DNA from 2 places in the Mesorhizobium japonicum MAFF 303099 genome. Region 2 is predicted to be linked to the other one. Evidence: predicted binding sites of a transcription regulator. Region 2 holds the regulator's gene; the other holds the start of a gene.
The links. The regulator PhoB, encoded in region 2, activates phosphate uptake and scavenging genes when phosphate is short. The targets are predictions, from matches to a motif close to TGTCATNNANCTGTCAT.
Positions count from the first base shown of each region.

Region 1: a site for PhoB is predicted at 12,371-12,387, ahead of MAFF_RS17130 (alkaline phosphatase D family protein). Genes of this name have one in related genera too.

Region 1 covers NC_002678.2:3,284,603-3,299,847, forward strand. Annotated here, with positions in the region: gene MAFF_RS17090 (NAD-glutamate dehydrogenase) at 1-4,579, opposite strand, end outside; gene MAFF_RS17095 (peroxidase-related enzyme) at 4,716-5,279, shown strand; gene MAFF_RS17100 (YciI family protein) at 5,410-5,736, shown strand; gene MAFF_RS17105 (LysE family translocator) at 5,759-6,373, opposite strand; gene MAFF_RS17110 (alkaline phosphatase family protein) at 6,490-7,317, shown strand; gene MAFF_RS17115 (DUF1062 domain-containing protein) at 7,712-8,338, shown strand; gene typA (translational GTPase TypA) at 8,399-10,228, opposite strand; gene MAFF_RS17125 (hypothetical protein) at 10,372-10,710, shown strand; gene MAFF_RS17130 (alkaline phosphatase D family protein) at 10,724-12,298, opposite strand; gene MAFF_RS17135 (MFS transporter) at 12,444-13,727, opposite strand; gene MAFF_RS17140 (TetR/AcrR family transcriptional regulator) at 13,803-14,420, shown strand; gene MAFF_RS17145 (hypothetical protein) at 14,465-15,058, shown strand; gene ppa (inorganic diphosphatase) at 15,068-15,245, opposite strand, start outside.
Region 2 covers NC_002678.2:2,981,982-2,997,226, reverse strand. Annotated here, with positions in the region: gene pstA (phosphate ABC transporter permease PstA) at 1-586, shown strand, start outside; gene pstB (phosphate ABC transporter ATP-binding protein PstB) at 583-1,386, shown strand; gene phoU (phosphate signaling complex protein PhoU) at 1,412-2,119, shown strand; gene phoB (phosphate regulon transcriptional regulator PhoB) at 2,139-2,828, shown strand; gene MAFF_RS15630 (ROK family protein) at 2,841-4,091, opposite strand; gene xylF (D-xylose ABC transporter substrate-binding protein) at 4,365-5,405, shown strand; gene MAFF_RS15620 (sugar ABC transporter permease) at 5,550-6,881, shown strand; gene MAFF_RS15615 (ATP-binding cassette domain-containing protein) at 6,895-7,719, shown strand; gene MAFF_RS15610 (CHASE domain-containing protein) at 7,871-9,511, shown strand; gene MAFF_RS15605 (hypothetical protein) at 9,610-9,855, opposite strand; gene MAFF_RS15600 (hypothetical protein) at 9,939-10,265, opposite strand; gene MAFF_RS37725 (hypothetical protein) at 10,398-10,574, opposite strand; gene MAFF_RS15595 (sensor histidine kinase) at 10,691-11,725, opposite strand; gene MAFF_RS37095 (DUF1328 domain-containing protein) at 11,914-12,078, opposite strand; gene MAFF_RS15585 (response regulator) at 12,404-13,198, opposite strand; gene MAFF_RS15580 (NepR family anti-sigma factor) at 13,411-13,614, shown strand; gene MAFF_RS15575 (RNA polymerase sigma factor) at 13,618-14,169, shown strand; gene MAFF_RS36635 (response regulator) at 14,195-14,575, opposite strand; gene MAFF_RS15565 (Crp/Fnr family transcriptional regulator) at 14,725-15,245, shown strand, end outside.

The sequences.
Region 1 (15,245 bases), 300 kb from region 2:
GGTCATAATAGTCCGAGGGCGTGATCGAGCGCGCTGCGTCCTCGACGCGCGGGATGCGGAAGGCATCGCTGACCGCGAAGAACGCACGTGCTGCCGCGACGATGTCGGCGCCGGCCGTGCGCGCCGTCAGCGCGATGTCGGGGATCAGCTCCGCCACCTCACTCAGCGCCAGCTGCTCGGCCAGCCGCTCCGGCGCGCCGGCCTTGAACAGCCCGTGCCGCTTCTCCTCGATCCGCTCGCGCGAAAACGCCGGCAGCAGTGAAACCAGCTTCGGCTCCAGCGCTTTGCGCGCGTCCTGCAGCTCAGCAATGCGTTGGCCGAGCGGCGCCGTGCCGGCATCGTTCTTGAGATACCAGCCGCTGGTCACATAAATCAGCCGGCTGACCATCTGGTAGAGATCGAGCTGCACCTGGCCGTCGATCTGGTTGTCGAGCGCGTCGATCTCGCGATAGAGCGCCGGCAGCGCAAAGCCGTCACGCACCACGGCGAAGGTGCGCACCACGTCGGCGGCGGTGCGACCCGTGGCTTCCTGCAGCCGGTTGACGAAGGACGGGCCGCCGCGATTGACCAGATCGTTGGCGACGACGCGGGCGATGATCTCGCGGCGCAGCCTGTGGCCGTGGATTTCGGCGGCGTATTTCTTCGCCATCCGGTCCGGGAAGTAGCCCATCAGGTCGCGGTCGAAATGCGCATCGTCAGGCACGTCGCTGGCAACGATGTCGGAAAACAGCACGATCTTGGCATAGGCGAGCAGCACGCCGAGTTCGGCCCTGGTCAGCGGCTCGCCGCGCGCCTCGCGCTCGGCAAGGGCGGCCGGCGACGGCAGCGTCTCCACCGCGCGGTCGAGCAGGCCGCGCGCTTCGAGCGCCGACATGAAGCGGGCCTGATGCGCGATGTCGGCAAGGCCGCGCTTGCGGGCGATCGAAAGCGCCAGCGTCTGCTGGTAGTTGTTGGAGAGCACCAGCCCGCCGACCTCCTCGGTCATCTCGGCCAGCAGCTTGTTGCGGGCCGGGCGCGTCAGCGATCCCTTGCGCATGGCCGATGCCAGCGCGATCTTGATGTTGACCTCGACGTCGGAGCAGTTGACGCCGCCCGAATTGTCGATGGCGTCGGAATTGCAGCGGCCGCCATTCATGCCGAACTCGATGCGGGCCCGCTGCGTGACGCCGAGATTGGCGCCCTCGCCGATCACCTTGGCGCGCACGTCGAGCGCGGTGATGCGGATGGCGTCATTGGCGCGGTCGCCGACCTCGGCATTGGTTTCGGTGGAGGCCCTGAGATACGTGCCGATGCCGCCGAACCACAGGAGATCGACCGGTGCCTTGAGGATGGCGGTCATGATTTCGGCCGGCGTGGCGGTCGTCTTGGCCAGGCCGATCGCCGCTGCGGCCGCCACCGGCAAGGTGATCGCCTTCTGGCTGCGCGAAACGATGACGCCGCCCTCCGACAGCTTGGTCTTGTCATAGTCCTGCCAGCTCGAACGCGGCAGCGCGAACATGCGCTCGCGCTCGGCCATCGAGGCCGCCATGTCGGGATCGGGATCGATGAAGATGTCGCGATGGTCGAAGGCGGCGATCAGCCTTGTCTGCGGCGACAACAGCATGCCGTTGCCGAACACGTCGCCCGACATGTCGCCGACGCCGACGACGGTGAAAGGCGAGGTCTGGATGTCGCGGTTGATTTCGCGGAAATGCCGCTTGACCGCTTCCCAGGCGCCCTTGGCGGTGATGCCCATCTTCTTGTGGTCATAGCCGGCGGAGCCGCCGCTGGCGAAGGCGTCGTCGAGCCAGAAGCCATGCTTCTCGGAGATGGCGTTGGCGGTGTCGGAGAAGGTCGCCGTGCCCTTGTCGGCGGCGACGACGAAATAGGGATCGTCCTGGTCGCGCCTGACGACGCCGGCCGGCGGAATGACGCCGTCCAGGCCGATATTGTCGGTGATCGACAAAAGGCTTGAAACGAAATTCTTGTAGGCCGAGGTGCCGGCCTCGAAGATCGCGTCTCGGCTGCCACCCGCCGGCAGGCGCTTGGGGAAGAAGCCGCCCTTGGCGCCGACCGGCACGATGACGGCGTTCTTGACTTGCTGCGCCTTGACCAGGCCGAGCACCTCGGTGCGATAGTCCTGGGCGCGGTCCGACCAGCGCAGGCCGCCACGCGCCACCGGGCCGAAGCGCAGATGCAGCCCCTCGACCTCGGAACCGTAGACGAAGATCTCGCGCCATGGCCGTGGCGCCGGCAGACCCTCGACCGCCTGCGACTCGAGCTTGATCGCCAGCGACTGGCCTTTCTGCTTCGTATCGGCAACGAAATGATTGGTGCGCAGCGAGGCTTCGATCAGGTTGAGATAGCGGCGGATGATGGTGTCGTCATCGATATTCGGCACATCCTCCAGCGCGTCCTTGATCTTGGCCTTGAGGTGCTTTGCCGCCACCACGCCCTCGGTCTCGGCCGTCGGGCCAAGCCGGGCGATGAACAGCGCATGCAGGCCGCGTGCGATATCGGGATAGCGGTTGAGCGCGGCGGCGATGAAATCCTGGCTTTGCGGAATGCCGACCTGCTGCAGGTAGCGGCCATAGGCGCGCAGGATGGTGATCTCGCCGGACCACAGGCCGGCGGTCTGGGCGAGGCCATTATAGCCGTCATTGTCGACGTCGCCGCGCCACACCGACAGGAAAGCGTCCTCGAACAGCGCGCCGCCATCGGTAAGGTCGATCGGCTTGCCGTAGCTGTTCTCCAGTTCCATGTCGTGGATGAAGACCATGCCAGGCTGATCACTGTTGATTGTGCCGGACTGGTCGTCGCCGACCTCGAAGGTGCGCTCGCTGATGACGCGGAAGCCGATGTTTTCCAGCACCGGCACACGCCGCGACAGCGCCACCGGGCTGCCGTGGTGATAGATCTTCAGCGCCGCCTGGTGCGGCTTCTGCTCGGCATGGCGGTAATAGTCGATGGCGATCGGATTGGCGGCGCTGATCCTGGCGATGCGCCCGGCATCGGCCAGCGCCACGGCCGCGCTGAACGTGTCCCGGTAGCTTTCCGGCAGCCTTGCGGCGATGGCCTTCAACGCCTGGTCGCCGCCACCCGCATCCGCTGCGTCGGAAAGGGCATCCTCCCATGTCCGCACGATGTCGCGGATGGCCGCCTCGATCGTCGCCTGCTCGACCTTCGGCGTCTTGCCGCCGGAGCGGCCGATGATGAAATGCACGCGCGCCAGCCCACCTTCGGGGAAGGCCGGGTAATAGGCCGACAGCCGGCCTTCGAACACGTTTTTCAGATAGGCGCCGATCTTCTCGCGCACGACGCTGTCGTAACGGTCGCGCGGCACGAAGACGAGGATCGAGACAAAGCGGTCGAACTGGTCTGCACGCACCAGCGCCCTGACGCGGGGACGCTCCACCAGGCCCAGAATAGCCTCGGCGTGCCTGCGCAGAATCGGCACCGGGACCTGGAACAGTTCGTCGCGCGGATAGCTTTCCAGCACGTTGATCAGCGCCTTGCCGGAATGGTCATGCCGGTCGAAGCCGGACTTGGCGATGACCGTTTCGGCCTTGGACCTGAGATACGGGATCTTCATCACCGAGCGCGTGTAGGCGGTCGAGGTGAACAGGCCGACGATGCGCAGTTCGCCGGCAAGCGTGCCCTTCGGGGTATAGGTCTTGACGCCGATGTAATCGAGATAAATGCGGCGGTGCACGGACGACTTGGCATTGGCCTTGGTGACGATCAGCGGCTCCGGCCCGTGCAGGAAGGCGCGAATCTCGGGCGTTGTCGTCACCGCTTCGGTGCCGCGCCTCAGTACCAGCACATCGGGATCGGACAGGATGCCGAGGCCGGGCTTGTCGGCGCGCTCCAGATTGCCGCTTTCCTCGCCGCCGGAGTATTTGAACTCGCGCATACCGAGGAAGGTAAAATTGTCGTCGCGCAGCCATTCCAGGAAGGCGATCGCCTCAGCGACGCTGGTCTTGTCGAGCGGCACCGCCGAATAGCGGAATTCCGAGATCGCCTGGTCGAGCCGGGCCAGCATCGGCTTCCAATCCTTGACCGCGGCGTGGACCTGGCCAAGCATCTTGCGCAGCCGCTCGGTCAGGGCGTTCGCCGCTTCCGCCGTCAGCCGCGGTATGTGGACATGGATGACGCTCAGCCGGTCGTGGCTGCCATCGTCCTTGGCGAAATTGCCGTCGCCGAGGATTTCCTCGACTCCGCGTTTGCCGTGGCGAACGGTGATGACCGGGTGGGTGACCAGCGTCGGTTCGCCTGATGTCTCGGTGATCTCGCCCAGGATGGAATCGAACAGGAACGGCATGTTGTCGTTGACGACGGTGATCACCGTGACCGGGCGACCTTCGCGAACGACGCCCGAATCGGTGTCGACGGCAACCACGCACCCGCCCTTCTTGTGGCCGGCGACCGCCTGGCCGGCAAGTTCAGCGGCACGTGCGAGGTCGGCCGCCTCATAGGCGGCAATGTCTTCCGCCGGCGCGCGGGCGAGCAGGTAATCGGCGAGCCTGGCTGGCCTTTCCTCCGTTTTTGCCGCTGCCGTGGCTTTTTTCTTCGACTTAGCTGCGGATTTCACGCTGGCCATGACGCTTCTTCCCTCCCGTCGCATGCTTTTACGGCTATCGTAGCAGATGACCGCTGTTTGGCGACAAAGGTTTGACGGCTTGCCAAGAAATATCGGAATTCGGCTGCGGCACATCGTGACGAGGAGAAAATGACCCATGACCGGCAAAATTTCAGCGCTTGATCTGGCCTCGGGAGAGCTGAGCGAGCCGACAAAGGCCTATTTCGCCAAATGCGAGGAGAAGCTCGGCCTGGTTCCCAACGTGCTCAAGGCCTATGCCTTCGACGACAAGAAACTGCGCGCCTTCACCGACATCTACAACGATCTGATGCTGGGCGAGTCCGGCCTGTCGAAGCTGGACCGGGAGATGATCGCCGTTGCAGTCTCCTCCATCAACCATTGCTACTACTGCCTGACCGCGCATGGCGCCGCGGTGCGCCAGCTGTCGGGCGACCCGGCGCTCGGCGAGATGCTGGTGATGAATTTCCGCGCCGCCGATCTTTCGCCGAGGCAGACCGCGATGCTCGAATTCGCCGTCAAGCTGACCGAGGAGCCGGCCAAGATCGTCGAGGCCGACCGGGCGGCCCTGCGCAAGGCCGGCTTCAGCGACCGCGACATCTGGGACATCGCCTCGACAGCGGCCTTCTTCAACATGTCGAACCGGGTGGCCGCGGCAATCGACATGCGGCCGAACGACGAATATCATGCCATGGCGCGTTGAGGCTCGGCAGGGGACCTCGCCTTATATTAGCCACCCCTCATTTCCGTTGCGTGTTTGCCGGTTTGGTCCGATGATCGGCAGGCGGCATGACCGCATGCCGGTTCAATGCCGCTCATAACGGGAGGAGAACATGGCGAAGTTTCTCTATGTCTATCACGGCTCCGGAAAGATGCCGACGAGCGAAGCCGAGCGAAAGGCGATGACCGACGCCTGGACAGGCTGGTTTGGAAAGCTTGGCTCGGCCGTTGTCGATCCAGGCAATCCAGTTGGCATGTCGAAGACCGTCCTGCCTGGCGGCAAGATAGAAAACAACGGCGGCAGCAACCCGACCGGCGGCTACTCGATCATCGAGGCCAGGGACATCGACGATGCCGCCGAGAAGGCCAAAGGCTGCCCGATGCTTGCCATGCCGAACTGCAACGTCGAGATCGCACCGATCATCAATATGGTGGCCTGACGCCTCGCCTCCAGGATCATGCTCAAGACCGCGCCGCGATCGCCGCGGCGGCACCGGCCATCGTGGTGGCGCTGACGCGGTTGGCGATCTTCATGGCGCGCTTGCTCTTCAAGAGCTTGCGCGCCTGGGCGGCGGCGAGCACCCATGCGAGATCGATGGCGATCAAAACCACCGCCATGGTCGCCGTCAGCTCGACCCAGCCGACAATGCTGACCGAGGCAAGATCGATGATGGTCGGCAGCAGCGCCAGATAGAACATCATGATCTTGGGGTTGCCGAGCGTCACCGTCATACCGGCGAAGAACAGCTTCGCCGGCGAATCCTCACGCGGCATCTCGCCCTCTTTGGCATCGACAGGCGCCGTCCACATCTTCCAGGCGAGGTAAGCGAGATAGGCGACACCCACCCACTTCACCACGACAAAGGCGAAGTGAAAGGTCTGCGCCACCACGGCCAGTCCGAACACCGCCAGCGACAGCCAGATGCCCTCGCCGATCCACATGGCGAGCAGGAACGGGAACACGTCGCGAAAGCCTTTCGCGATGACGCGTGCGACCAGCGCCGCGATCGACGGACCGGGCGAGCCGGCGGCGACGAACAAGGCGGCGGCGAAGATCAGGAGCGAGGTGAGATGCATGGCATTGCCTTCCAAGCGGTTGAAGGGCGGACGATATCCGATCGATATCGCCGCTTGCAACATCGGTGGCTTGCAGTCAGGTTGATCTTGCCGAGCAGGCGGGAGGAGGCGTTTTCGTGATTGTGCAAAGTTGGCGCGCTGTCCTTCGACGGTTCTCCATGCCAGCTGTCCTGGCAGCCATCATGGTGCTGACCGGAGCGCCCCAGGCTGTAGCCTCGTCGAGGAAGCCGCCGAAATATGATCACGTCGTTGTCGTGATCATGGAGAACCACACCTTTGAGCAGATTTCTCTTGCGAGACGCACTGCTCCCTATTTGAACAGGCTGGCAAGAGGCGGTGCGCTGTTCGATCGATCCTACGGGGTTGCTCACCCCAGCCAACCCAATTACTTCGCCCTGTTCACCGGCTTGACACAAGGCGTCCATGACGATGGCATGCATAGTTTTGCAGCGCCGAACCTGGCTGCTCGTCTTCGAGCTCACGGCAAGACGTTCGCTGGCTACGTCGAAGCCAGATCGCCGCGAAAACACAATCCCTGGGAATCGTTTGCGGACGCAAAGGGATTTGAGAAGCCTTTGGCGCAATTCCCTCGCGACTATGCGAAGCTACCATCCGTTAGTTTCGTAATCCCCAATCTCGAAAATGACATGCATGATGGCACAATAGAGGCGGCGGATTCCTGGTTGAAAACTTACCTTGGGGGCTACGCGGCTTGGTCGAAGAAAAACAACAGCCTTTTTATCGTGACATTCGATGAAGACGACTACCACACAAAGAATCATATATTTACTTTATTCTACGGATTTGGAATTGAACCAGGGCGTTACGCTGAAAAGATCGATCACTATTCGGTCCTGCGGACCATTGAAGACATAGAGAGTGTTCCTCCCCTGGGCACCAGCGCCATCAGATCGGTGATCGCTAGTGGATGGAACCGACGGTAGTTTCCCACCGGACGTCTCCAAATGATCTTCCCCGAATAAAGTCGGAAGCCGTCATTCGTTGGAAGTCACTGCCTGCCTTGCCGTCCTCGTTGGCTACGGCTAGAAGACCTGCCGCGAAACAATTTTGAGCTTCACCTTGCCTCAGTAACCGCCGGTCTCGTCAACTCCCCCGACACACTCGCATGGCGCCGCATCCGCGGTGCCTGTCTTATATTCACGTGTTCTTCTGGGCGGCGGTTCGAGACCGGTTTGGCACTGCTGAACCACTGTCGCGCGCTTTCCGCCGGCGACACCTGACTTCAAAAATCTCCGCAGCCTACCGCCACGCCGCGCCCGCATGGGCATCTCGATCGTGCCGACCTGATGAACTTCCCGACGGGAAGGGCTTATCGGCATGTCCGGCACTCTGCGCATCCACTGGGCGATCACGCCCGAAATCGCACCTCAACCGCTGATCAACTGCAATCGCTGCGGCGGCGTGAAGGCCTATCGCTGCAGCGGAAAATTCCGCGTCAACGCCAACGGCAAGCGCATCGACGTGTGGTTGATCTATCGCTGCGTCGACTGCGACAATTCCTGGAATTTCGGCATTTTCGAACGCTGCAACCGCCGCGACATCGAACCGGTCCTGCTGCAGGCGCTCGAAAGCAACGACGCGGGACTGGCGCGGCGCCATGCCTTCGACATCGCCACCCTGCGCAACCAGGTGGGGCGTGTCGAGGAGTTTCCCGATGTCGCCGTGCACAAGCGGCTGCTGGGCGGCGCCAGCGAAAGCGCGGCGACCCTGGAGCTCCAGCTCGGGCTGGAAATGCCGACATCGCTCCGGCTTGACCGTCTGCTCGCCAGCGAACTCGGCATCTCGCGTTCGCGGCTCCAGACGCTGGCGGAACGGCGCCTCCTAGTCGTGGATCCGGACGGCGCCAAAGCCTTGCGCAAGCCGGCCCGCCAGGGAATGACGATCCGGATCGACCTGGCCGGCGAGCCGGATCACGAAGCGATCATCTGTGCTGCCGGCGGGTAAACGAGAGAGGGGCGGAGCACTTGGTGCTCCGCCCCTCTCGGAAACCGTCGGAAGAAAAAACTATGCCGCGCCGACCACCTTGGACGACTTCTCGAAACGCTTGCGCTCGTTCGGGTCGAGATAGAGTTTGCGCAGCCGGATGGTCTTCGGCGTCACCTCGACCAGTTCGTCGTCCTGGATCCAGGCCAGCGCGCGTTCCAGCGTCATGCGGATCGGCGGGGTGAGCTTGACCGCTTCGTCCTTGCCGGCGGCGCGGATGTTGGTCAGCTTCTTGCCCTTCAGCACGTTCACTTCGAGGTCGTTGTCGCGGGAGTGGATGCCGATGATCATGCCCTGGTAGACCTTGACGCCCGGATCGATGACCATCGGGCCGCGATCTTCCAGGTTCCACATGGCGTAGGCGACCGATTCGCCCTGCTCGTTGGAGATCAGCACGCCGTTGGTGCGGCCGGGCAGTTCGCCCTTGTAGGGCTCGTAGGCATGGAACAGCCGGTTCATCACGGCGGTGCCGCGCGTGTCGGTCAGAAGTTCCGACTGGTAGCCGATGAGGCCGCGCGTCGGTGCGTGGAAGACGATGCGCTGGCGGTTGCCGCCGGAAGGACGCAGTTCGACCATCTCGGCCTTGCGCTCAGACATCTTCTGCACGACCACGCCGGCATGTTCCTCGTCGACGTCGATGACGACTTCCTCGACCGGCTCCAGCAATTCGCCGTTCTCGCCCTTCTGCATGACAACGCGCGGACGCGACACGGCGATTTCAAAGCCTTCGCGGCGCATCGTCTCGATCAGCACGGCGAGCTGCAATTCGCCTCGGCCGGAGACGAAGAACGAATCCTTGTCGGGCGACTCCTCGATCTTCAGCGCGACATTGCCTTCGGCCTCGCGCAGCAGGCGGTCGCGGATGACGCGGCTGGTCACCTTGTCGCCTTCGGTGCCGGCGAGCGGGCTGTCATTGACGAGGAAGGACATGGTCACGGTCGGCGGATCGATCGGCTGCGCATGCAGCGCCTCGGTCACCGCCAGGTCGCAGAACGTGTCGGCGACGGTACCCTTGGACAGGCCGGCGATGGCGACGATATCGCCCGCCTGGGCTTCCTCGATCGGCTGGCGCTCGAGGCCGCGGAAAGCCAGGATTTTCGAGATGCGGCCGGTTTCGATCTGGGTGCCGTCATGGTGCAGCACCTTGACCGCCTGGTTGGCCTTCAGCGTGCCGGATTCGATACGGCCGGTGATGATGCGGCCGAGGAAGGGATTGGCTTCCAGGATGGTGCCGATCATGCGGAACGGACCGGGATGGACGGTCGGTGCCGGCACATGCTTGATGATGAGATCGAACAGCGGCGCAAGCTGCTGGTCCTTCGGGCCTTCCGGATTTTCCGAAACCCAGCCGTCGCGGCCAGAACCGTAGAGGATCGGGAAGTCGAGCTGTTCGTCGGTGGCGTCGAGCGCGGCGAACAGGTCGAACACCTCGTTGACCACCTCGACATGCCTAGCGTCCGGCCGGTCGATCTTGTTGATGACGACGATCGGCTTCAGGCCGACCTTGAGCGCCTTGCCGACGACGAATTTGGTCTGCGGCATCGGGCCCTCGGCGGCGTCGACGAGCACGATGGCCGAATCCACCATCGACAGGATGCGCTCGACCTCGCCGCCGAAATCGGCGTGGCCGGGTGTGTCGACGATGTTGATGCGGGTGTCCTTCCAGTCGACCGAGGTCGCCTTGGCCAGGATGGTGATGCCGCGCTCCTTTTCCAGGTCGTTGGAATCCATGGCGCGCTCGGCGACGCGCTGATTGTCACGGAAGGAGCCGGACTGCTTCAAAAGCTGGTCGACAAGGGTGGTCTTTCCATGGTCGACGTGCGCGATGATCGCGATATTACGGAGTTTCATGTTCTGGGTCTCGGAAGCGTTGCAGGCAGCAGGCCAAAGGCGCTGCCTCTTTCGGTTGCGCGGCTCATACAGGGTTTTTCGCAGTTGCGAAAGGGGAAGCGCGACACCAAATACTCATCAAATCTTAAGCATCTGCGTGTGAGATGATTTTGTTAACCAAGGCGGGAACCTTTCAGGGCCCGGGCAGTTCGAACGTCATGACCGATAAACTCAACCGATTTTGGCCGCTCATCGCTTCGTTGGCCTTTGCCTTGCTGCTGGCGGCCAACGCCGCGCAGTCGGCTGCCGCGACACAGAAGGGCGCGCGCACTGTTGCGCAGTCAGACACCCAGACCGCCGAACAGGCCTTTGCCGATGCACCTGATGGCGTTGACCCGATGGTGACGGGACCGGTCAGCACCGCCTTCAAACAGAGGCAAGTCAGCGCCAACTGCGACAGCGCCGTGTGGCCGAACATTCCAATGGTCTGCTACCCGGATTGACGATTGCGAGAGTCTACGCCGATCGCACCGGATCGAGCGTGACCTTGTAGAGTTCGTTGTCGTCGCGATCCATCAGCCGCACGGTCATCTGTTCGCTCGCGCCGCTGATATCCACCAGCCCGAAGAACTGCAGGCCTGCCGATGGCGGCAGATTCTGTCCCTGTTCGGCGGTCGGCGCCTTGATGAACTTCAGCTCCGGACCGAAGGTCATATCGAAATCGTTCGGACCGAACGTGCCGGCATGGATTGGGCCTGAGACGAATTCCCAGAACGGATTGAAATCCTGGAACTGCGCCTTGTCGGGATTGTAGTAATGCGCGGCCGTGTAGTGCACGTCGGCGGTCAGCCAGACGGTGTTGGTGATGCCGGCATTCTTGATGAAGCGCAAAAGGTCGGCGAATTCGAGTTCCCGCCCCCTCGGCGTGCCGTTGTCGCCATTGCTGACGGCTTCGGCGCCGGTCTTCTTGGCGGCATTGTCCCAGACCACGAGGCCAAGCGGCATGTCGGCGGCGATGATCTTCCAGGTCGCCTTGGAGTTGGCCAGTTCCCGCTTCAGCCACTTCGTCTGCTGCTCGCCGAGCATGCGTGACTGCGGCGTCATCTCCTCCTGCATGTCCGGGCCGTTCGGGCCGCGATACGAGCGCATGTCGAGGAAGAACACGTCGAGCAGTGGGCCGTAGGCAATCTTGCGGTAGACGCGGCCGGGTTCTGACGGTTCGTAGCGGATCGTCGTCATCTCATGGAAGGCGCGCGCCGCACGGGCCGCCAGCACATGAATGGATTTTTCCTTATAACGGTCGTCCGCGGTCAGATCCTTGGAGTCCGACCAATTGTTCAGCACCTCATGGTCGTCCCACTGGTAGAAGGTCGGGCAGATTGCGCTGAGGCCCAGCACATTCCTGTCCATCATGTTGTACTTCCACTGGTCGCGATATTCGTCCAGCGTTTCGGCAACCTTGCGCTTGCCGTCGATCAGCACGACGTTCTTCCACTTGCCGCCGCCGGGCAGGTCGACCTCGTCTTTCATGGCGCCGTCGGCATAGATGGTGTCGCCCGAATGGAGGAAGAAATCGGGCGTGTGCTTGCCGATCGTGGAATAGGTCTTCATGCCGGTGTCGTCGATGCCCCAGCCTTGACCGGCGGTGTCGCCCGACCAGGCGAAGCGGACGTCGCGCTTCGAGGCCGGCGCTGTGCGGAAGCGGCCGACGATCGGCTCGGAAACGGCGTTGATGTCCGCGAGATCGGCCGCAATCATGCGATAGAAGATGTCCTGGTCGGCGGCGAGATCGGTGAGCAGCCGTTTCACCGTGTAGTCGCTGGCAGGCGAGGTATCGAGCGGCGCCAGCCGCGTCGCAGTGGCGAAGCTTTCCGTCGACGAGACTTCGAACATGACGCGCGCCGGACGATCCGTGCGCGTCCACACCATGCCGCTGGTGGCATCGACATCGCCGGACTGGACACCATGCGTGAAGGCCGGACGCTGGCTCGCGCGGGAATAGTAGGGCAAGGCGAGGCCCGAGGCGCCAAGCAGGCCGGCAGCGCTCGCGGAGGTGACAAAGGCGCGGCGGGTCATCGAAAGCTTGTTCATGGCTGTCTCCTGGATGGCTTTGAACGTGGCCATCAAGGTCCGGCCTCAATGTTTCAGCCGCATCTCGGAACCATGAAGTTTTGATAACAGTGAACAGCTGCCGATCTCTTCCTTCTCCCCCTGGGGGAGAAGGGAAAGAGCAGCCTCAAGCGGCCTGCGGTTCCGGGTCGAAGGCCGGCCGGCTGGTGTTGATCAGCAGCGAGATACAGGCCGCCGCGATGGCCGTCATGCCGGCGATCAGGAAGGCCAGTTCGTAATTGCCCTGCAGCTCGCGCATGGTGCCGCCGAAGGCAGCGGCCGTGGCGGCGCCAACCTGATGGCCGGCGACGATCCAGCCGAACACGATCGGGCCGCTGCGGTCGCCGAACGCCTCGTTGGCGAGCCGCAGCGTCGGCGGCACGGTGGCGATCCAGTCGAGGCCGTAGAGCACGGCGAAGATGATCAGGCTGGTCGCCGAGAAGCCGGAATAAGGCAGGTAGATCAGCGACAGGCCACGGATGGCGTAGTAGACGCCGAGCAGCTTGCGCGGATCGAAACGGTCGGTGAGCCAGCCCGACAGCGTCGTGCCGATCAGGTCGAAAATGCCCATCATCGACAACAGCCCGGCGGCCTGCACCTCGCCGATGCCCATGTCGCCGCAGAAGGCGATCAAATGCGTGCCAACCAGCCCGTTGGTGGTGAAACCGCAGACGAAGAAGGTGGCGAACAGGTACCAGAAGACGCGAGTACCGGCGGCGCGGCGCAGCGTGTTCAGCGTATGCGCCAGGAAATTGCCCTGCGATGCCGGGGGCACCGGCGGCACGTCGTCGGCCTCGGCGCCATAGCGCACCATGCCGATCGAGGCCGGGCGTTCCGGCACCAGCAGCCAGACCAGCGGCAGCAGGCAGGCCGTGGCGACCGCGACGGCGACGGCGACCGGCTTCCAGCCGCCCGATTGCGCCAGCGAGGCGAGCAGCGGCAGGAACACCAGCAGGCCGGTGGCGCTGGAGGCCGACATCAATCCCATGACCAGGCCGCGATTGGTCTTGAACCAGCGGTTGACGATGGTGGCGCCCAGCACGCTGGCAACGGCGCCGGAGCCGATGCCCGAGAAGACGCCCCAGGTGATGAACAGATGCCAGGGCTTGGTCATCAGCAGGCTGAGCGCGGTCGAACCCGACATCACCAGCAGCGAAGCGATCAGCGTGCGGCGCAGCCCGATCCGCTCCATCAGCGCGGCGGCGAACGGGCCCGTCAGACCATAGAGCAGGATGCCGACGCCGGCGGCCAGCGAGATGACGTCGCGACGCCAGCCAAAGCTGTTTTCCAGCGGCAGCATCATGACGGCGGGCGCCGAGCGCAGCCCGGCTGCGATCAGAAGACAAAGGAAGATGACACCGACCACCACGAAAGCGTAGCGCTGGCCAAACGGACGGGATTGAGCTATCATGTTACTGACCGGTACGTTGCAAAGATGGGAGTATGTATACGTACCGATCGGTAACATTGTCAATCGAGTCCCATGATGCCAACCGACAAAAATATTGAACTGACCATTAGCGACGATCATGCATCGGCGCCGCCTAAGGCCGCCAAGAAGATCCTCGACGTGGCGTATGACCTTTTTTACCGGCGCGGCATCAGGGCAATCGGCGTCGACGAGATCGTTAAACGCGCCGGCGTCACCAAGCCCAGCCTCTATCGCAGCTTCCCTTCCAAGGACGAGTTGGCCGCTTCCTATCTTCGGCAGTACGATCTTGAATATTGGGAGCGTTTCGACGAGGCGGTCAAAGCCCATCCCGGCGACCCGCGCGCGCAGATCAAGGCTTTCCTGACCCGCATCGGCAAGCGCACGCAAGTGGCGGACTATCGCGGCTGCGGCATGACCAACGCGGCGGTCGAGTATCCCGACCACAGCCATCCGGCCCGCGTGGTGAGCGAGGCCAACAAGCAGGAACTGCGCCGCCGGCTGCGCGCCATGGCCGCCGCGATGGGGGCGCAAGACGCCGACACGCTGGGTGACGGGCTGCTGCTTTTGATCGAAGGCGCCTATATCAGCGGCCAGCTGTTCGGCCTCGGTGGTCCCGCGCAGTCGGTGGCGACGAACGCCGATCTGCTGATCGAAGCGAGCTTGAAGAAATAGCGTTTGGCGATACGTTGCTCCGGCCCGAACCGGAGATTGTCGTTATGCGTGCCATTCTGATCCCGCTTGCGCTTGCCGGCCTGTGTCAGGTGGCGCGTGCCGGTGACATATCCAGCGCCTATACCGACCTCGATTCGAAGAAGGATTGCGTGACCTATGCGCAGGCCGCAGAAGGCGATGGCGACTGGGCCGATCTTGCCTGTTCGGGTTATCGCGGCTATCCCGTGCTCATCGCCTATGACGACGCCCGTGAATCGCTGTTCTACGGTTTTCCGCCTGGCGGCGACATGACGTCCGTCTGGGAGAGTTTTTCAGGCTTCAATTCGTCCGCGGCCAAGGTTGAATGGCGCATCGAAACCAATGGCGACAAGGCCGTGCCCTTCGCGGTCATCCACCGTCGTACGATCAGCAGTGCCGAGGATCAGGACAAGCCGACCGACGTGCTGCTTGTCGCCAAGGTCGGCCAGATGGACGCGCGGGAAAGCTGCACCATCGGCCTTGTCCAGGCCACCGGCAACCCGCAAGCCAACGATCAGGCGCGAAAACTCGCCGACGAGAAGGCCCGTACCTTCGCCTGCGGCAAGGACCGGCACACCGTCATCGGCAATGTGCCGGCTTTCGGCCGGGTGGATAACTGACCGCTCGGACTACTTGCCCTTCTTCGCCCGCTCGATCGCGTCGACGATCATCTTCTTGGCATATTTGGAATCGTGCCAGCCCTCGATCTTGACCCATTTGCCGGGCTCGAGATCCTTGTAGTGCTCGAAGAAGTGCTGCACCTGCTGGCGCGTGATCTCGGGCAGATGCGTGTATTCGGTGACGTTC
Region 2 (15,245 bases):
GCTGGCCGGTACCTACATGGCCGAATATGGCCGCTTCTCGAAGCTCACCACGGTGGTGCGCTTCATCAACGACATCCTGCTGTCGGCGCCGTCGATCATCATCGGTCTGTTCGTCTATGAGCTGATGGTGCGGCCGATGGGGCATTTCTCGGCGATCGCCGGTGCCGTGGCACTTGCCATCCTGGTCATTCCCGTCGTCGTGCGCACCACCGAGGACATGCTCAACCTGGTGCCGAACGCCTTGCGCGAAGCCGGCACCGCGATCGGCGCGCCGCGCTGGGTGGTCATCCGCTCGGTGGCCTATCGCGCCGCGCTTTCGGGCATCGTCACCGGCATATTGCTGGCCATCGCCCGTATCTCCGGCGAGACCGCACCGCTTCTGTTTACGGCGCTGAACAACCAGTTCTGGTCGAGCAATCTCAACGCGCCGATGGCCAGCCTGCCTGTCACCATCTTCCAGTTTGCTCTCAGTCCCTACGAGGAATGGCAGCAGCTGGCCTGGACCGGCGCACTCATCATCACATTGACGGTTCTCGCGCTCAGCATCTTTGCGCGCAGCCTGACCGGACGCAGAGAGGACAAATGAGCCAGATGTTGTCTCCAGACATGACGATCGCCGCCGAGGCGGTGACCAAGGCCAAGATCGAGGTCAAGAACCTCAACTTCTACTACGGCCAGTCGAAGGCGCTGAAGGATATCACGCTATCGCTGCCCGAGCGCAGCGTCACCGCCTTCATCGGCCCGTCGGGTTGCGGAAAGTCGACGCTGCTGCGCGTCTTCAACCGCATCTACGAGCTCTATCCCAAGCAGACCGCCGAGGGCCAGGTGCTGCTCGACGGCCAGAACGTTCTCGACCGTTCGCAGGACCTCAACCTGCTGCGCACCAAGATCGGCATGGTGTTCCAGAAGCCGACGCCGTTCCCGATGTCGATCTACGAAAACATCGCTTTCGGCGTCAGGCTCTACGAGAAGATCAGCAAGGCCGAGATGGACGGCCGTGTCGAGCAGGCGCTGAAGCGCGCGGCACTGTGGACCGAGGTCAAGGACAAGCTCAATGCCAGCGGCCTCAGCCTGTCGGGCGGCCAGCAGCAGCGGCTGTGCATCGCCCGCACCGTGGCGGTGAAGCCGGAGGTCATCCTGCTCGACGAGCCGGCCTCGGCGCTCGACCCGCTGTCGACCGCCAAGATCGAGGAACTGATCGACGAGCTGCAGGCCGACTACACGATCGTCATCGTCACCCACAACATGCAGCAGGCGGCGCGCGTGTCGAAGCAGACGGCCTTTATGTATCTGGGCGAACTGGTTGAATTCGACCGCACCGAGAAGATCTTCACGTCGCCTCGCGAGAAGCGCACGCAAGACTACATCACCGGCCGCTTCGGCTGATCGCACGCATACGAGGACCAGGATCATGGCCGAACACACAGTCGCAGCCTTCGACGAGGATCTCGGACAGATCAGCAGGCTGATCAGCGACATGGGCGACCTCGCCGGCTCGATGGTCGGCGGCGCCACCAAGGCGCTTCTGAATTCCGACAATGCTCTCGCTCAGCGCGTCGTCTCCGACGACGCCATCATGGATGCGCGCCAGCGCGAACTCGACGACCGCGCCATCACGCTGATCGCCAAGCGCCAGCCTATGGCCGACGACCTGCGCCATGTGGTCGGTTCGATCCGCATGGCTGGTGACCTCGAACGCATTGGCGACCTTGCCAAGAACATCGCCAAGCGGGTCGGCACTGTCGGCCTCAGCGCCACGCCGCGCGACCTGTCGCATTCCATCGACGCCATGGCGCAGCTGGTGCTGATCCAGGTGCAGGGCGTGATCGAGGAGTATGCGGCGCGCGATGCCGCGGCACTGGCGAAGCTGCGCGCCGACGACGAGCGCATCGACGTCAAATACACCTCGGTCTTCCGCGAATTGCTGACCTATATGATGGAAGATCCGCGCAACATCACGGCCTGCACGCATCTGTTGTTCTGCGCCAAGAATCTCGAACGCATCGGCGACCACGTGACCAATATCGCCGAGAATGCGTACTATGTCCTGACCGGCACGCAACTGCCCGCCAACCGTCCAAAACAGGACGAGACGGCGATGTCGGCGCCGGCGGCCTGAGCGCAGGGGTAACCAATCGATGATCGCACCACGCATCATGGTGGTGGAGGACGAGGAGCCGCTCGGCGTGCTCCTCCGCTACAATCTGGAATCGGAGGGTTACCAGGTCGAGGTGGTGACACGCGGCGACGAAGCCGAAATCCGCCTGCAGGAGAACGTGCCCGATCTCCTGGTGCTCGACTGGATGGTGCCGGCGGTGTCCGGCATCGAACTCTGCCGGCGCCTGCGGATGCGGCCCGAGACCGAGCGGCTGCCGATCATCATGCTGACCGCGCGGGGCGAGGAAAGCGACCGTGTGCGTGGGCTCTCCACCGGCGCCGACGACTATCTGGTCAAGCCGTTTTCGACGCCGGAATTCATGGCTCGCGTGAAGGCGCTGCTACGCCGCGCCAAGCCGGAAGTGCTGTCCAGCGTGCTCAAGGTCGGCGACATCGTGCTCGACCGTGAATCACACCGGGTCTATCGCAAAAAGAGCGAGATCCGGCTCGGGCCGACTGAATTCCGCCTGCTCGAATTCATGATGCGTCATCCCGGCCGCGTGTTCTCGCGCAGCCAGCTGCTCGACAATGTCTGGGGCGAGACGATCTACATCGACGAGCGCACCGTGGACGTGCATGTCGGCCGCCTGCGCAAGGCGGTCAACAATGGCCGCATGCCGGATGTTATCAGAACCATTCGTGGGGCGGGCTACGCGATCCGCGAGGATTGAGCACGACCTGAATCAGGCGACGTTTTTCTTCGCGGCAAGGCCTGCTTTCGTTTGCACGCCCGGCGCGAAAATCTCCTGGTCGACAAAGGTCAGCGCGCGCATGGCGCAACCTTCGCGGATCAGCGGCAGTTCGTTCGGTTCGGTGTCGAAGGAGATCGATTCCGAGTGCTGGCCACCGGCGGTCTGGGCGATCGCCTCGCGCAATGCCGGCTCGATCAGGTCGAAGGCGGCGGCGCTGACGCCGACCATGGCAACGGGTGCTGGATCGATCAGCGCAAACAGGCTGCCGAGGCCGTAGCCCAATGCCTCGCCGGCCTTGCGGTAGGCTTCGCGCTCGGGTCCGTCGCGTTCGCGCGCCGTCGCGGCCAGCGCCCGCATCTGCGCGTCGCTGACATCGGCCACCGGCTCGGTGTCCTCGCTGAGCTGCCTGGCGTTGCGCCAGATGGCATAATTGCCGGCATAGGCCTCGACGCAGCCGCGCCGCCCGCAGCGGCAGAGCGCGCCGCCCGGCCGATGGATCATGTGGCCGAACTCGCCGCCCGAGGAATGGGTGCCGGTGAACAGCTCGCCCTTCAGCACCAGCCCCATGCCGATGCCGTGCGACAAAAGGATGGCGATGAAGTCGTCGCGGTAGCGCTCGGGATCGCGCCAGCGCAGCGCCACGGCCATCATGTTGCAGTCGTTTTCCATGGTTGCGGGGATGCCGAACTCGGCTTCGAGTATGTCGGCGAAGGCGATATCGGTCTGCGGCGTGATCGGCGACCACAGCATCGCCCGGGCCTCGGTGTCGGTGATGCCCTGGATCGCCAGCGCGATGCGGGCGACGCTGCGCACGTCGATGTCGGGATCCTCGAGACGCCGCCTTACGATGGCCACGCACTCGCCGATCAGCGCCTCGCGCGACATGGTCAGCGTATCCAGCCGGCGCTGTTCTTCCGATATCACCTGGCCGGCATAATCGATGACGGCGACGGAGAGGAAGTTCAGCGACAGCACCACGGTCATCACTGCCGCGGCCTCCGGGTTAAGGCCGAGACCGACCTGCGGCCTGCCGCGTTTCAGCGCGCCGGCCTCGCTCGGCTTTCCCTCGGCCAGTATGCCTTCGCCGATCAGGTCGGAGGAAATCGCCGATATGGTCGAGTGGCTGAGGCCGGTGGTCGCGGCGATCTCGGTGCGCGAGGGCCGACCGGCCCGGCGCACGGCGGCAATCACCATGGCGCGGTTGCGCCGGCGCAGATCGTCGTGGCGGATTCCGACCGACATGTTTCTCACATCCTCCCCGTCGCCGCGGTTCTTCCGGTCCTCCCTCGAACGCTGCCGGCGACACGATCAAATACTGGCAGAAGCGGCCCGTCCTGTCATTTATTTATTCCGAGGCTCGAAAAAAATTCATAAGGACATCAAAATCCCTCAGAATCGTTGTTGACAGCGTTCCGGTGTTGGATCAGTGTTTTTTCGAGGCTCGAAAAAATAGAGCCTCTGTGCCGGCCTTCGGGCCAGTTTGGTCGCGCCATACGCGGCGCAGGGAGGAATATCATGAAGAGATTCACAGCCGCCATCCTGGCGGGTGTCGCCATGTCGCTGACGCTGGCGTCGGTCGCGCAGGCGAAGGACAAGGTCATCGGCGTTTCGTGGTCCAACTTCCAGGAAGAGCGCTGGAAGACCGACGAGGCCGCCATGAAGAAGGCCATCGAGGCCGCCGGCGACAAGTACATTTCCGCCGACGCGCAGTCCAATCCTGGCAAGCAGCTTACCGATGTCGAGAGCCTGATCTCGCAGGGCGCCAATTCGCTGATCATCCTGGCGCAGGATGCCTCGGCCATCGGCCCGGCCGTGCAGAAGGCGCTGGACGAAGGCATTCCGGTCGTCGGCTATGACCGCCTGATCGAGAACAAGGACGTCTTCTACCTGACCTTCGACAACAAGGAAGTCGGCCGCTTGCAGGCCAGCGCGGTGTTCAAGGCCAAGCCGGAAGGCAACTATGTCTTCATCAAGGGCTCGGGCGCCGATCCGAATGCCGACTTCCTGTTCGCGGGCTCGATGGAAGTGCTCAAGGCTGCCATCGACAGCGGCAAGATCAAGAATGTCGGCGAGGCCTATACGGACGGCTGGCTGCCCGCCAACGCCCAGAAGAACATGGAGCAGTTCCTGACCGCCAACGACAACAAGGTCGACGCGGTCGTCGCTGCCAATGACGGCACCGCCGGCGGCGTCGTCGCGGCGCTGACGGCGCAGGGTCTTGCCGGCACCGTGCCGGTCTCGGGTCAGGACGGCGACCATGCCGCGCTGAACCGCATCGCGCTCGGCACCCAGACCGTGTCGGTGTGGAAGGACGCGCGCGAACTCGGCAAGAACGCCGCCGAGATCGCCTCGCAGCTGGCCGACGGCAAGAAGATGGCTGACATCGCCGGTGTAAAGGACTTCACGACGCCTGGCGGCAACACCGTCAAGTCGCTGTTCCTGACCCCGGTCGCCATCACCAAGGACAATCTCAACGTCGTCATCGACGCCGGTTGGATCAAGAAGGACGAAGTCTGCGCGGGTGTCGCCGCCGGCAGCGTCGCAGCCTGCAAGTAAACGGCGCAATACCGTTCGATATCGACGCCGCGGCCCAAAAGCCGCGGCGTTTCTCAAGGGGCTTCCCGCTTCAAATGACCGCGGAAAGCAAATAGCATCCATGTTCGGTACCCGCGCCAGACGGTAAACCGGTGGGAGGATAGCATGACCGACACGACCTCTAATCAACCGGTCGGCAGCACTGCGGCGGACAGGGCGCGTGCATCCGAACTCAGCGCCGTCGGGCGGTTCCTCAAGGCTACCGAGCTCGATACGCGCATGCTCGGCATGGTCGGCGCGCTGCTGGTCATCTGGGTCGGCATCCATATCCTGTCGGGCGGGCTTTTCCTGACGCCGCGCAATCTGTGGAACCTGTCGGTGCAGACCTCGTCGGTCGCGATCATGGCGACCGGCATGGTGCTGGTCATCGTCATGCGCAACATCGACCTCTCGGTCGGATCCGTCGAAGGCGTGATCGGCATGATCATGGGCGTGGCGCAGGCTGAATTCCTCATCCGCGTCGTCGGTTTCCAGCTTGGAAATCCCTGGCTCTGGATCATCGCGCTGGCGGCCGGCGTGGTGCTTGGCCTCCTGATCGGCGCATTCCAGGGCTTCATCATCGCCTATATGGAGGTTCCGGCCTTCATCGTGACGCTGGGCGGCCTGCTGGTCTGGCGCGGCATGGCATGGCTGATCACCAGCGGCCGCACGGTCGCGCCGCTCGACACAACCTTCCAACTGATGGGCGGCGGACCACGCGGCTCGATCGGCGCCACCGCCAGCTGGATCGTCGGAATCGTCGCTTGCGCGGCTGTCGCCTTCGCGCTGCTCAACGGCCGGTCACAGCGCAAACGGTTCCACTTTCCACTGCGCCCGGTTTGGGCCGAGATTTTGCTTGGCGGGGTTGCCTGCGCCGCTATCCTTGGCGCCGTCTGGATCGCCAATTCCTATCCATGGCCGATCGGCATCGTGCGCCAGTATGCCCAGCAGAACGGCATTACCGTTCCCGAAGGCGGGCTGTACATCGCGCATGGCATTGCCATACCGGTGCTGATGGCGGTGGCCGTGGGCATTATCATGACGTTCATCACCAAGCGCACGCGTTTCGGCCGCTATGTTTTCGCCATTGGCGGCAATCCGGAGGCGGCCGAACTTGCCGGTATCAACACCCGCTGGGTGACCATGAAGGTTTTCATGATCATGGGCGTGCTGGCCGCGATCAGCGCGGCGATCTCTTCGGCCCGGCTCAACGCATCGACCAATGCGCTGGGCACGCTGGACGAGCTTCTGGTCATCGCCGCCGCCGTCATCGGCGGCACGTCGCTCGCCGGCGGCGCCGGCACGGTGATGGGCGCCATGCTGGGCGCGCTTCTGATGCAGTCATTGCAGTCGGGCATGGTGCTGCTCGGCATCGACTCGCCGCTGCAGAGCATCGTCGTCGGCGCCGTGCTGGTCATCGCGGTGTGGCTCGACACCGTCTATCGCAAGCGGGTTTAGGGGAGAAATGATCATGTCCGACAAAATCGCTCCCGCAACTGCCCCCACAACTGCGCCCTCTGGCACGCCGCTGATCGACATGCGCAACATCTCGATCGCCTTTGGGGGCATCCGCGCCGTCGACGATGCCTCGATCGATCTTTTCCCTGGCGAGGTCGTGGCGCTGCTCGGCCACAATGGCGCCGGCAAATCGACGCTGATCAAGATCCTGTCCGGTGCCTACAAGCGCGATGCCGGACAGATCTTTGTCAATGGCGAGGAGGCTTCGATCTCCAACCCGCGCGACGCCAAGAAATACGGCATCGAGACCATCTACCAGACGCTCGCCTTGGCCGACAATGTCGACGCCGCCGCCAATCTGTTCCTCGGCCGCGAGCTGATGACCGGCTGGGGCACGCTCGACGATGTTGCCATGGAGGCCGAGGCCCGCAAGGTGATGGGCCGGCTCAATCCGCGCTTCCAGCGGTTCAAGGAGCCGGTGATCAAGCTATCGGGCGGCCAGCGGCAGTCGGTGGCGATCGCACGCGCGATCCTGTTCAACGCCCGCATCCTGATCATGGACGAGCCGACGGCAGCCCTTGGTCCGCAGGAGACGGCGCAGGTCGGCGAACTGGTCAAGCAGCTGAAATCCGATGGCATCGGCATCTTCCTGATCAGCCACGACATCCACGATGTGTTCGAACTTGCCGACCGGGTCTGCGTGATGAAGAACGGCCAGGTCGTCGGCACCGCGCGCACCACCGATGTCACCCAGGACGAGGTGCTCGGCATGATCATTCTGGGCAAATGTCCTCCGGGCGCCATTCCCGGGCCGGGCGCGTTGAAGATCGCCGCCTGAGGCCTGCCGGCGGCCCGGTATGGGCTTGATCGGCATGGCCGGTTGCCGCTCACGTGATATGCCAGTGATCGCGATGGCTTGGCCTTGCCATTGTGTTGGCCTGACGACTTGCGCATAAAGGTCCGGTATTGCTCATGGGCCGCATCATCCGTTGAAGAAACTTTTTCCAATCGTCGCGTTCATCGCAGTAGCGCTGATCAGCATGACCATGGCAGGGTTCGCCTATTTCGCGACGCAGGAAGCCTCCCGCATCAAGTTCGAAGCTGCGGCCGACGACGCCCTCAACCGGATCGAGAGCCGTATCGACCTGCATCTGTCGCTGCTGCGATCCACACAGGCCCTGTTCGACGCCCGCAATGGCGATATCTCGCAGACCGAGTTCAAGGCGTTCTTCAACGCGCTGGATGTCGACAACAATTTCGCCGGCCTGCGCGGCATCGGTTTCCTCGGGCTGGTCAAGACAGGTGACGAGGCAGCGCTCGAACGCGACATCCTCCACAATTTTGGCGTCAGCCACCCGATCTATCCGGAAACCACGCAGCCCTGGCGCGCGCCCATCATGCTCTTCGAGCCGCTGGATCCGTCCAACCAGGCCAGCATCGGCTACGACATGTTCAGCGAACCGATGCGGCGCGCGGCAATCGAAAAGGCGATGGCCGACGACCAGCAGCACGCGAGCGGGCTGGTGCAGCTCGGCCAGGGCACCGGCGCGACACAGACCTTCCCCGGCTTCCTGGTCGTCGTGCGGCTCAATGTCGAAACCGCGCCCGAGGTCATCAACGCATCGCGATCCTCGACCGCGGGCTTTCTCTATGCGGCCTTCCGGGCTCGCGACCTGTTCCAGATCGCGCTCAGCCGCGCGCCGCTGCTGCCGGTCAACACCGAGATCTATGACGGCGAGGTGAACAGCGACAATCTCTTGTTCCGGTCGGAGACGCCGCCGGCCTCCGCCTTTGGCGATCGGCTGCTCGTCACCCGCAAGATCACGGTGGCCGGCCGTCCGTGGACGGTGCTGTTCCGGCCGACCAGCGCCTTCTCGCAGCCGTCGTCGCGCGCCATCCCGGTGATGCTAGGGCTGTTCGGCCTGCTCGCGGCGGGCGCCATCGCACTGGTGGCGCGCTATCAGGAGCGTGCCTATGAGGCGGCATCGCGCCTGCACGAGACAACCGAAAAGAGCCTGCTCGAAAAGGACTTGATGCTGCAGGAGATGAAGCATCGCATCAAGAATTCGATCACCCGGGTTCTGGCGATCGCGCGGCAGACGGCGTCGCGGGCGACGGACGTCAACGAGTTTTCGGCGTCCTTTTCGGCCAGGCTGCAGGCGATGGCCGCCTCCCAGGACATGCTGACGCGCTCGCGCTGGCAGAAGGCCGATCTCGCCGACCTCCTGCGCATCGAGCTTGGCCAGGTGTTCGGCAAGGACCTGCCCGAGGGGCTGTTGTCGGGACCGGAGGTGCTGCTCGACGAGACCACGACGCAGGCGCTCGGCCTGACCTTCCATGAGCTTGCGACCAATGCGCTGAAATATGGTGAAGCCGGCAATTCCGCCAATTCGCTCAGAAGCGACTGGGCGCTCAAGGTCGAATGGTCGGTGGAAGGGCGCGGGCGGGAGCGGACGCTGGCGCTGAACTGGCGGGAGGCCGGGAAGAAAAAAGTCGAGGCGCCGGCCGAGACCGGATTCGGCACCAAGCTGATCGACCTCAACGTCACGCGCGAATTGCGCGGCACGATCAAGCGCGACTATCAGGCCGATGGTCTGAAGGTGGAAATCAGAATTCCGCTGACAGGCTGACGGCGAACAGTCAGGCGGACAGCAATGGCACGCCCATACGTGCAAAATCCGGAGGCCGGCGGACCGGCCTCCGGATCGAAGTTTCGACTATCGCCGAATCAGTTGCAGCGCGCCGTGTAGATCCGGCCGCGATGATCGCGATACTGGCAATAGCCGTTGCGCAGGTTGCGCACCAGCAGGCCGGAACCGGCACCGACAGCCGCACCGATCAGCGCGCCCTTGCCGCCGCCGACCAGACCGCCGACGCCGGCGCCAATCAAGCCGCCGCCAACAACGTCCTGCTCGGTCGTGGTGCAGCCGCTGAGAGCGGCCACCGCAGCCATGGCAATAATCATCTTCCGCATAGAGTCACTCCTCACTTTGTGTCCACACTTTGGTAAGCTCCAGCAGCCATTTAGCATGAAATGACGGCCTTTGCTGCTCGAATTTATTCTTGGCTAAGATAGTCTTTTTCTGGGCGCATCGCATTCGATGCCATGACGAGGCTGGAAATGGCAAGAGAGGCGTCGAGGCTGCCGTCGGGACGCACGTTCCAGACGACCTGGTCATAATCATCCTCGAGTGCGGGATCGACAGCGAGACATTTGGCGACGATATGCTGCGCCTGCCCCTGCACGTCGCCCATGGCGAAAGGGCGTTCGGCGGTGCATTCGTCGGCGGTTTCGAAAATGCTCACCGGCACCTGCAGTTCACGACAATCGGTCATCGAGTTGCTGCAGCCGATGACAAGCAACAATGCAGCGATGTGTTCCATGGCGACATGTCCTCTCGCCACAACAACGGCCCATATCGGCCAAAAGTTCCGGAGCGGTCGGGGGGACATGCGAATAATGCCGGCGCTGCAAGCGGTTAACAGCGCGCACTGTTGTCGGCAGGGAATGTTCGGTCAGGTCAGATTGAACAGGGCGATGAGGAGAATTGTCGAGGCCGCCGCCAGGACGATGCCCCACGGCAATGTGTGATGCGGCGAGGCAAGCGGTTCTGCGGATGCTTCGGGATCGTGGAAGTCGCCCACCGAAACACGGGCGGCCTGTTCCAGTCTGTTCATGTCGATGACCGTCAAGCATTCCTCCCACACCGTGCCGCAACCCAGTGGATCGCAGCGGCATCTGGGTAAAACAGCATCCGCTCGTATGGTGAACAGCCGGTTAAGGATCGTTGATTGCAGCCGGCGACCGCTCACTGCGTCTCGAAATTGCTGTGCGGGACGACAAGACGGTATTCAAGGCGGCCGTCCGCGATGTCGAGGCTTGCGGTTCCGCTCAGGGATGCCGGCACCACCCGCTCCAGCGCGACGCTGCCGAAACGCTTTTGACCCCCCCGGCCGTCATTGGTTCCTATGGCTTCGGCCCATGTCAGCGACAGCGCAACCTCGCCAGGGGCGATGATGTTGAGATTGGCGGTCACTTCGACGAATCCATCCTGCCGGGACAGGGCGCCATAGCTGACCGAGTTGACGGCAAGCTCATGCATCGCCAGGCCGATATGCAGCGCAGCATTGGGATTGAGATAAGGGTTGGCGCCCCGGAGGCGAAGGCTGTGCGATGTGTTCGTCCCATAGCGGCCGACCTGGCTCGTCACCAGTTCATGAAGGGCCGCACCTCTCCAGTTGGAGGATGTCACCAGATCCTGGGAGGAGGAGAGCGACTGCAGTCGGCCGCGAAAGCGCGTGAGGAAGTCGCCGATGCCGTCGGAATAGCGACCGGTCTGCGTCGCGATGCTCTGGATGATCGCCAGCAAATTCTTCGAGCGGTGGCTGACCTCGCGCAACAGCGTCGTCAGGGTCTGTTCGCGCCGCTTCTGCTCGGTCGTCTCGACCATGGTGGTGACGACACCTTGCACGTCGCCGGCGTCGCCCCGGTCGGCATCGACCCAAACCTGAAACCAGCGGACGCCGTTTTCGACCGGAACACTGATCTCAAGGCGCTCCGGATTGCCGGTGGCGACCACATCGCGCTTGGCGGTGCTGATGCGGTCGGCCTGCGCCATCGGCAGGATGCCATTGCCGTCGGAGTTGTCCGAAATCCAGGGCGCGCGCATGTTGCGGGCCCAGACGGTTTTCATCTCGCGATCCTGATAGAGGACGGAAATGCCGGCATTGTGCAGCGCGTGGAGAAGAGCCCGGCCAAGCTGCATGCCACTTTCGGCCGGATGCAGGGCGATGACTTCGTCGCTCCGTGCGCCTTCCGTCTTATCTGCAGTCCTGGAACGCATCGATTGATCGGTCCACCCAATTCAGGCTGAACGGCTCACTTTGAAATGGGTTCCCAAATGAAATTTCCGGGGACCTGCCCCTAAAACGGTCCGCCGGACGGTCTCCCTTTGAAGGATACCGCCCGGCGGTGGCTGGAAACCGTTTGAGGGGTGCGGCTTCCAGTGTTCGCTCGAAGAAGCGTTCGCCCTCACGCCCGTCTGAACAGGCCGGCCAGGAGCGAAATGACCAGGAAGGCGAGAAAGATGAAGAACAATATCTGCGCTATGCCGGCGGATGTACCGGCGATGCCGCCGAAACCAAGCGCGCCGGCGATGATCGCCACGACGAGAAATACGAGCGCCCAGTAAAGCATGGTTCATCTCCTTCCGAATGCTGCAGGGAAAACGTGGGTGGGTGCGGTTTGTTCCACCCTTTGCCGAAAAAGGCGATGCTTGCAAATCGTTAGAGCAATTCCAGGAAAAGTGTGAGCGGTTTTCCAGGAAAGCGCGTAGCGCTTTCCCTTGGGAATTGCGTCAAAACAACAACTTAGGCCAGCTCGGCGTTTACTTGAAGCGGTGAACTGCTCGAGGTAAAGCGCTTCAAATTCGCGACTGATGGGTCCGGTTGCCAAAAAGGCCGCCCGACACATCGCATCGGGCGGCCTTTGGTTTGCTTTCCCGGCTGGAAAGGTCGCGCCCCTATGCGGCGGCCTTCGCCTGACGGTCGAAGAACAGCGCCTGGCTGATTAGTGCCTTGACCATGTCGGGATTGAACGGCTTGGTCACCAGGAAGGCCGGTTCGGGGCGCTCGCCAGTCAGAAGGCGTTCGGGAAAAGCAGTGATGAAGATCACCGGCACAGAGGTTGACGACAGGATCTCGTTGACCGCCTCGATGCCCGAACTGCCGTCGGCGAGCTGGATGTCGGCCAGAACCATCTTCGGTCGTGTCTTGCCGAACATCGTCACCGCTTCGGCATGCGTGCGCGCCGTTCCAACGACACGATGACCGAGGCTCTCGACCATCTCCTCTATGTCCATGGCGATCAGCGGTTCGTCCTCGATGATGAGCACATCGGTCGCCACCTGCCGGGAAATCTCGTTGCTTGCCTGGGCAAGCAGCTCGGAGAATTGCTGGTCGCCGACGTCGAGGATCTCGGCCGCCTCGTCTTCGCTGAAACCTTCGACGGCAACCAGCAGGAAGGCCTGGCGCGGAAGGGGCGCGATGGCATTGAGATTGGCGGCGGCACGCTGTTCCCACGCCGATTGGGCCTGCTCCTGCGGCACGCGGATGGCGACGGACGTGAAAAGTTTGGCGAAGACCTTGTAAAGGGCGATACGGTCGCTCGATGCGTCGGGGAAGATGTCGACATCGGCGATGATGGCCTCAAGCATCGCAGCGACCAGCGCGTCGCCGCTCTCTTGCGATCCCGAGACGGCGCGCGAGAAGCGGCGCAGGAACGGCAGGTGCGGTGCGATGGTGGCGGATAAACTCATGATAAGACGTCTCCCTCAGTATGACGCGTTGCAGGTCAAGCTGATTGCAAGCCCCGCTAATACAACGCGTATTTTCTCAAAAAGTTCCGGCCGATATGGAACAAAAAGTCGGGAACGGCGTTTGGTGTCGGGTTGGGCAACCAGACGAGGGTGCCGCTTGCCTTGTGTTGAGTTGAGTATGAGCGGCCTGATGCTGGGAATATAAGGGCGAAATGAAGGACATGACGAAAGATATTTTGGCTGGCGCCGAGGGCAGGCGCCGGAACGGTGTCGGTGACCCGCTCGGGCCCAACTCCGAAATCGGGCGCAAACTCAAACAATATTATGACGAGCTGGTCTCCGACGATGTGCCGGATCGCTTTGCCCAGCTGCTCAGCCAGCTGGAACAGGCCGAACCCGCACAGAAGAAGGACTGAGGCATGGCAGCGGTCTCCCAAGGCTTCAAGACCGATCTGCTTGGGGCAATCCCGAGCCTGCGGGCCTTTGCCGTGTCGCTGACGCAGAATGCCGACAAGGCCGACGACCTCGTTCAGGAAACGCTGGTCAAGGCCTGGGACAAGCATGAGAGCTTCCAGCCCGGCACCAACCTCAAGGCATGGCTTTTCACCATCCTGCGCAATGAATTCTATTCGCAGATGCGCAAACGCGGCCGCGAAGTGCAGGACAGCGACGGCATCATGACGGCCAGGCTCGCGGTGCATCCGGCCCAGCATGGCCAACTCGATCTCAAGGATTTTCGTGGTGCTCTCGAGCAGTTGCCGGAAGACCAGCGCGAGGCCATCATTCTCATCGGCGCATCGGGCTTTTCCTATGAGGAGGCCGCTGAAATCTGCGGTTGCGCGGTCGGAACGATCAAGAGCCGCGTCAGCAGGGCGCGCACACGTCTGCAGGAGATTCTCAAGATTTCCGGCGAGGACGAATATGGTCCCGATGCGATCTCTGCCCAGGTCACGGGGACTGCGGCGCATTGACGTGGTACCGGAACCCGGATCGACCTCAGCCTGGAAAGCCGCGCCCATAGGCCAGCGCCACCGCTTCAACGAGATCTTCGCCTGAATAGGGTTTGGTGACCAGCCTCACCCCCGGAAAGGATGCCTTGATCTCGTCCGGATCGGAATAGCCGGAAGCAAACACGAAAGGCACGCCTGTCTCACGCAGGCCGGCGGCGAATTCGAGCGTCGAGGTGCCGCCCAGCATCAGATCGACGATGGCTGCGTCGAATTGCGTTGCGACCTTTCGGCCGTCGATCTCGGCCAGGTCGCGTGCAACAACCACCTCGCCGGCCCCGTGGTCGCGGCACAGCTGCTCGACATCCATGGCGATGAGGAATTCGTCCTCCAGGACAAGAATTCGCAATCCGTCAAGCAAATGGGGCACGGGCAATCGCTCCTTGAAACGCCGGGAGTCATGATCGCAATTCGGCGCGCTGTCATTTAAAAAAGACATGCCTCTACCCCGGAACTCCGATCCCGGCAAAACGTTTTCGACATACCTGCTGACCGGCAGGCTTTCGAAGAGGGGTTGGAATGCCAGGCCAGAACGGGCGCGCTTTATCCAGCCGACAGTATCCTTGCGAGAATTGTCCCTTGCGGCCATTGCCGGTCTTCCGCGAGTTTGAGAAACAGGAACTGGCCTTCATCAGCACCTTCAAGAAGGGCGAACTGGCGGTCGACAAGGGCGCCACGGTTCTCGTGGAGGGAAGCCACAGCGCCCATCTCTACACGGTGCTGTCCGGCTGGGCGTTCCGCTACAAGCTGTTGCCGGACGGCCGCCGACAAATACTCAACTACCTCATGCCCGGCGATCTCATCGGCCTGCAAGGGAGCGTCATGGGGGAAATGCAGCATTCCGTCGAGGCCCTGTCGCCAATGCTGCTTTGCGTCTTCGAGCGCGACAATTTGCATGAACTCTACCGCAACCATCCAGGCCTCGCCTACGACATCACCTGGATCGCATCGCGCGAAGAACGCATGCTGGACGAGAACCTGCTCAGTGTCGGCCGGCGCAGCGCGATCGAGCGCGCCGCCTATCTGATTGCCTTCATCGG